Regions from separate parts of the Paenibacillus sp. FSL L8-0502 genome, predicted to be linked through region 1. Evidence: riboswitches for the same ligand, from Rfam matches in the RefSeq annotation. Region 1 holds a riboswitch; each other region holds the start of a gene.
The links. A riboswitch is a leader RNA that binds a small molecule or an ion and turns the genes downstream of it on or off. The one in region 1 is predicted to bind thiamine pyrophosphate.
Positions count from the first base shown of each region.

Region 2: another riboswitch for thiamine pyrophosphate. It lies ahead of thiC (phosphomethylpyrimidine synthase ThiC); the one in region 1 lies ahead of tenA (thiaminase II).
Region 3: another riboswitch for thiamine pyrophosphate. It lies ahead of NSQ57_RS13485 (thiamine phosphate synthase); the one in region 1 lies ahead of tenA (thiaminase II).

Region 1 is NZ_CP151958.1:4,401,171-4,403,440, reverse strand. It holds gene thiM (hydroxyethylthiazole kinase) at 1-641, opposite strand, end outside; gene tenA (thiaminase II) at 716-1,405, opposite strand; TPP riboswitch at 1,543-1,645, opposite strand; gene NSQ57_RS19105 (AEC family transporter) at 1,824-2,270, opposite strand, start outside.
Region 2 is NZ_CP151958.1:862,889-865,158, reverse strand. It holds gene thiC (phosphomethylpyrimidine synthase ThiC) at 1-1,208, opposite strand, end outside; TPP riboswitch at 1,396-1,508, opposite strand; gene NSQ57_RS03830 (IclR family transcriptional regulator) at 1,664-2,270, opposite strand, start outside.
Region 3 is NZ_CP151958.1:3,175,208-3,177,477, forward strand. It holds gene thiO (glycine oxidase ThiO) at 1-714, opposite strand, end outside; gene NSQ57_RS13485 (thiamine phosphate synthase) at 779-1,372, opposite strand; TPP riboswitch at 1,638-1,746, opposite strand; gene NSQ57_RS13490 (ABC-F family ATP-binding cassette domain-containing protein) at 1,841-2,270, opposite strand, start outside.

The DNA of each region.
Region 1 (2,270 bases):
GGTTCAACAGCTGCAAAGGCACCTAACACAGAGGTCAGCAGGCAGCCTGCTCCGGTTACCTTCGTGAGCAGCGCGTCTCCGCCGCTTATCATTCGTGCTTCGGCCCCATCGGTGATGACGTCTTCTTTTCCAGTGATGACAACCATTGTATTGAGCGCTCGAGCAGCCCGAATTGCCAGATCGACATGGCCGCTGTCAGCACTGTCACCAGCATCTACGCCTTTAATCTCACGCGCTTCTCCGACAAGATTGGCAACTTCGGCTGCGTTGCCCCGTACCAATGAGATTTTGACTTTACTCAGGATTCGCAGTGCCGATTCAGTTCTAAAGCTCGTTGCTCCCGCACCGACCGGGTCTAGCAGGACCGGAACACCGTGTGCATTCGCCGATTGTCCAGCAATGATCATGGCATCCACCAGTTCGCGGTTCAGCGTACCGATGTTTAACACGACGGCGCCTGCTATTTTGGCCATATCTGCTACTTCCTCGGGTGCATAGGCCATCACCGGGGAGGCTCCCAATGCATACAGGCCGTTGGCGGTAAAGTTGGTGACTACCACATTGGTGATATTGTGAACGAGGGGTTTGCTATTTTGTACCTTCGTTAGGAGATCCGAATAACTTTTTTCCCATGTACTCATCATGATTATCCTCTCTATAGTTGGTGGTTCAACAGGACATTAACCGTACTTCACGCATCGAATTGACAGGCTGACTATTCCAAGACCGCTGCCTGCATCTGGACCGGCCATTCTTCCTGCTTATAAGCCATGTCCCAGAACTTATATTCCAGCTGGCAGCTCAGTATAAAATGCTCAATCATCCGCTCCCGCTCAGCAGCCGTTGCCCCTTCCGCCCAAGCATCTACACGTTCTCGGAACTTGAGTGTTGTATCATCAAGCTGGTCTCCATAAAAGCCAATCCATTCATAGAACGGATGGGACTTATCCGGCTTTACTTCATCTAGCAGCCTGCGGCCAATCTCGGCATACGTCCACATACATGGCAGCAGCACAGCCAAGATCTCGCCCAGGTTGCCCTCATGCGCAACCGTCAGCATGTGCCGGATATAGTGATGAGCCGACGGAGCGAGCGGATATCCCTGCAATTCTTCATAGGTCACCCCTGCGACAGCACAGAAATTTTGATGCGGGTGAACCTCGCTGTGGAGAATAAAAGAGATTTGTTCATTAAATACAGCCATGTCCTCCCGATTCGTGCATTTGGAGATTGCGATGCCGTATATCCGCATGTAGGCGTTCAAATATTCAAAGTCCTGTTTTACATAGTGAATCAGCTGTCCCCTTGTCAAACTTCCTTCAGCAATACCTCTCACAAAGGGATGCTCAAAAATCGCTTGAAAAATGCCGTCCGCCTGCCGACGGAGTTCTTGTGTAAAACTCAATTTCGCCACCTCCATAAAATTGAAGAGCAAGAAGTCCTGTAAGAATATAATTCCGGAACAACGCTAAAAAGCCGCCCCAGAAAAATGGAGCGGCTTCAACAATAGGCCCAATACGCAAAAAAACGCTTGAAACCTTATATATAAAGGCTCCACTTTCCTACGCTAGTACGAACTAGATCAGGTTCAAAGGGTCCAAGATACGTTCTTGTCTCAGCCATAGCGGCTCCCCTAGTGGACTTCTATTCTTTTGACTATTACTGTACATACGTTCATACGCTATGTCAAACATGTCTATCTGGTCAAGGGCCAAACGACAGAGCTGAAGTTCGCTTCCGAGAGGGAAAAGGGCGCTGGAGAAGTTCAGTTCCGTCTACACGAAGGAATTCGCGGCAGGCTCCAATGTCTAAATAATCAGCATTTATACCAATAGAGAAATCAGTACTGGGAGTGTAACGAGGGATGTGACAGCACTGATGACAAAGGAGGAGGCTGTTTCTGATTCCAGGCTTTCAAAACGGGTAGCAATCATAGCAGCGACTGCTGAACCCGGGAAGGAAACGAGCAGAACTGCCTTCACAGTATCGGCAGACGACAGACCGCACAGGTAGGCAATCAGCAGCATTAATAAAGGCTGCACAATTGTTTTTAACAGTGCGATGGCAAAGGCGCTTACGCTAAAACTTATGTTACGTACGCCAATGGTTACACCGACCGCGAATAAGGCTGCCCCGGACGTAATATCACCAATTTGATTCAACGATTTGTTCAACAAATCCGGTGAATGGAAGCCGAACAAGGTCAAAATTACACCAACCAGTGGAACCAGCGCCAGCGGTTCTTTTAAGCCGTGAAGAATGGAGTCCCG
Region 2 (2,270 bases), 2.3 Mb from region 1:
CCCAACGTTTCCAGCTCTGCAAACTGTGCTTCATCATTCGCATCATAGATACTACCTGGACGTAGACCATCCCCGAGAGAAAAGGCCACATCATAGGCTTTCATAATTTCGCAGATTTCTTCAAAATGTGTATACAAAAAATTCTCCTGATGGTGCGCAAGGCACCAGGCTGCCATGATCGACCCGCCACGGGACACAATTCCCGTCATTCTATTCGCCGTCATCGGTATATACCGCAGCAATACACCCGCATGAATTGTAAAATAGTCCACTCCCTGCTCCGCCTGCTCGATCAGCGTATCGCGATACAACTCCCACGTCAGCGCTTCTGCTTCGCCGTTCACCTTTTCAAGTGCCTGATACAGCGGCACAGTTCCAATCGGTACAGGAGAATTCCGAATGATCCATTCACGTGTGGTATGGATATTACGGCCTGTGGATAGGTCCATAACTGTATCCGAGCCCCAACGCACAGCCCAGGTCATTTTCTCCACTTCCTCCTCAATCGAGGAGGTAACCGCAGAATTACCAATGTTCGCATTGATCTTCACGTGAAAATGACGCCCAATGACCATCGGCTCACTTTCCGGGTGATTGATATTCGAAGGCAAAATGGCTCGTCCAGCCGCCAATTCCTGCCGTACAAACTCAGGCTCCACCCCTTCGCGGATCGCCGCAAATTCCATTTCGGGCGTAATGATCCCTTGCCGTGCATAATGCATTTGCGTCACTGTACGACCTTGCGAAGCACGAAGCGGACGGTTGGTCACGCCGGGAAATTCAACTGTCTCCCGTTTGGAGCCAGGTTTCAGTCCATTATCCTCCGGTTTGACGGCGCGTCCCTCGTAAGCCTCCACATCGCCCCGTTCCAGTGCCCAAGCTCGCCGTAATGGAGGCAGGCCCTGACGGATATCGACCTGATAGGCTTCGTCAGTCATGGGACCGCTCGTATCGTACACACGCAATGGCTCATGATGCTCCGTGCCCTGCGGCGTATGTGTAGGATGAAGAGCAATTTCCCGCTCTGGGACGGCAATGTCCGGCCGCGAGCCTTGAATATATACCTTACGGCTCCCTGGAAAGGGCGTTACCCCACTGGCTTGCTCCCCGTTTGTCTTCTCTACCCCAACTTCCCTTGTTCCTGCCAACCTTACTTCTGCTGATTTAAATTCTGTTCCTTTTGTTCCTTCTACTTCTGTCGGCTTCATTGTCCATTCCTCCTGTTTCGATGAAATGACACACCGATCCGGAACCATTCCCAGGGTGGCGCTGATCTATGCAAAAAAGCCGGTTCCCGAGGGAACCGGCTAATCTAACGAGGCAGCTATCCAGACCGTGCACATGTGGAATAATCCTATTCCAATGCGTCACCGTAGACAGCAACTGCGTATACATTTCAATGGCCGATTACTTCCCTACGCTGGTATGATCCAGATCAGGTGCAAAGGGTCCGGAATCTTGCACGATTCCATCTCAGCCCGGCATTACAGGCTCCCCCAGTAACTGTGATACTTCTATTCACATGAGGCGGACATAACAGACATCCCGCCATCCTTATCAGATTACTTCAAATTTATGGCTTTGGCAACCCTTCTAGGTTCCATTTAGCAAGGAGACGCTCCTCATCAAATCACTCTGCTTGCTTCAACTGCATTCATTCTTGTTACGGAAGCATAAGCCCCATTTCCTTCGCCGCTTCGATCAAAATCGGAGCAAAGTCATGTAGCGTCTCGGGTGCAAGCCGACTGACCGGACCGGATACAGATAAAGCCGCAGTGACCTGTCCCTTCCGGTTCACAATTGGTGCTGCCACAGCAGCGGCCCCTGGCTCCCGTTCTTCATAGCTGGTCGCATAGCCCTTCTCGCGAATGTCCTGCAGCTGGGCTTTATAGACCTCCGCGTCTACCGAGGGCGGCCATTCATTCCCGCTTAGCAGGGCTTCCAGCTCCTGCGGCGGCATAAAGGCAGCCAGCACCTTACTGGAGGCTCCTACAGCCAGCGGCATACGCGCACCCACAGGCGCAACCCTGCGGATCGCCTGATTGCTCTGCACGGCTTGTATGCGAATACGCATGCTGCCGTCCCGTAAGTACAAGCTGACCGTTTCGCCCAGACGGTCACGCAGTCCTTCCATTGCAGGCTGTAACAACACCGCCGGCTCGTCACTTTGGGACAAATGTGTGGATAGCTCCCAAATGCGGAAGCCAAGTCGATATTTTTCCGTTTCGGCATTCCGAACGACAAAGCCCCGATCCTCCAACGTAGTCAGC
Region 3 (2,270 bases), 1.2 Mb from region 1:
TTCGCCCTTGACCGGATAAAGTGGATATTCAAACCCAACCTGCGCTAGCAATTTCATGCTATCCAAGCCTCCGGCAATAATGACCTGATCGCAGGAAAAAAAACCACTATCTGTACGGACACCGCAAATTCGACCATCCTGTATGACCAGTTGCTCTGCCTGTGTACCAGACCATACCGTTGCTCCCAGCACCGCAGCAGCACCTGCATAAGCACGGCAAAGCTGGACAGGAGCCACTTGTGTCTCCTTTGAACGATATATTGCCCCGATCGCTTGTTCATCCAAACCTGGAATTCGTCGGGCCAATTCTTTCGCATCCCACCAGATAGGAGAATCACCCTCTCGCGTTTTAGCAGCTTTCCAGCGTTTTTGGCCTTCAGTCTCCGTACGGAAAGGGGTCACAAACCCTTCAGTACGGAATTCCACCGAAATACCTGACAAACGCTCTAGATCACAGACAAGCTCAGGGAATGCATCTCGACTTATGCGAGCAAATCGTGATAGCTCAGAGCCGGTGAACTCTTCACTTTCCGCTGCCAGCATTCCAACCGCTGCTCCTGAGGCTCCCTCACCCGGGATCAATCGTTCCAGCATAATCGTACTTCTTCCCTCCTTGGCCACATGATAAGCAATGGAACTGCCGATGACACCTCCACCTATGACCAAGCATTCAGCGTGTCCAATCACTCTTTCCTCTGTGTGTATCTTTAGCATTTGTTCCGTATCTCCTCTCCATAAACCCTTCTGCTTTCAGCTTGCCTCTACTCTCGTTTTCTCGCTACAGGCTGTGAACTACAAGGTCTGCCATTCGCCTATACTCCATTGCAGCTGCAACGGGCGACTCAGCCTCCCATATACCAGACATCACCGCAATTCCGCTTGCTCCGGCCCTATAAAGCTCCGGGATATGATGCGGTTGTATGCCGCCTAGCGCAATCACCGGAATGTTTGACAGTCTGCAAATATGTTCAAGCTGAGCTAAACCCCGCGGTACAATACCGGGCTTACAATGGGTCTCATATACGTGACCATAAAGTACATAGTCCGCTCCTGCCCGCTCAGCAATTTGCATCTCCTCCAAGGAATGTACAGACACTCCACAGCGTGTACCCTTTGGAAGTAGGCTTTTCACATCCACAACAGGTAATCCATTAGCTGGTAATTGAACGGCTCCGACCAAAGTAAGTAAAGCTACATCCACACGATCATTTACTACAATTTGTTGCAAAGGAACTTCCTGCTCCACCAGGCTGCGAGTCAAAGAAAGCAATGCAGAGGCACCATTCTGTTTTAAACGTGCGTGTACATAATGAACATACGGACAAATCACAGCAGCCACTTGGGCGGCTTGTGCAAAAGTGCCCTTTTCCATCGAAATTGCGTGTAATTCGATTTTGTCTTCACCTCACATTGGACTAAAGGATCTAAGCTTAGCCAGCCACGTCTACCAGTAGGAATGAAAGGGGATTATATGTGAATCGTCTACGGAAGCTCGAACTACTTAAAATGAACGAAACGCAAAAAAACCACTTCCCCAAGGAAGTGGTTTAACGAACGTCCAATAATCGAACGGACCATGATATCCGTATACGTGTATCGTCCCACGCACAAACAAAAATAAAGATGGTGTTGCCTTGTTTGTACGGCGCTCACTTCCCTACGCTGGCATAACCCAGATCAGGTGCAAAGGGTCCGAAATCCATTTATTCCGTCTCAGCCGCATGGGCGGCTCCCCTAGTGTGACTATTTTATTGTATAAGCTAAAGATAGCTTAGCATATTTTTCTAATTCTGCAAACCCCACTTCGTGTGAAATTTGCTGGAACTGGATTTAGCTGATTTTAGTTAACTTTACTTGACCACTCTTCCACATTCCACGTTTTGGTTACCCAATCCTCGTAAAAGTCCGGTTCGTGAGATACAAGCAATACGGTCCCTTTGTATTCCTTCAAAGCACGTTTCAGCTCATCCTTTGCTTTAACATCCAAGTGGTTGGTAGGCTCATCGAACAGTACCCAGTTGCTTTCACGCATTAACAGTTTGCAAAGACGGACTTTAGCCTGTTCTCCACCACTGAGCGCAGATAGCGGACGCGTGATATGCTCATTTTTCAAACCGCAACGCGCCAAATGCGCTCGTACTTCATGCTGGTTCAAATGCGGAAATTCATTCCACACATCGTCAATCGGTGTAATTTTCTCCGCCTTTACTTCCTGCTCAAAATAAGCGGGCTGCAAAAAATCACCTTGATAGGTTTTTCCACTGATTGGC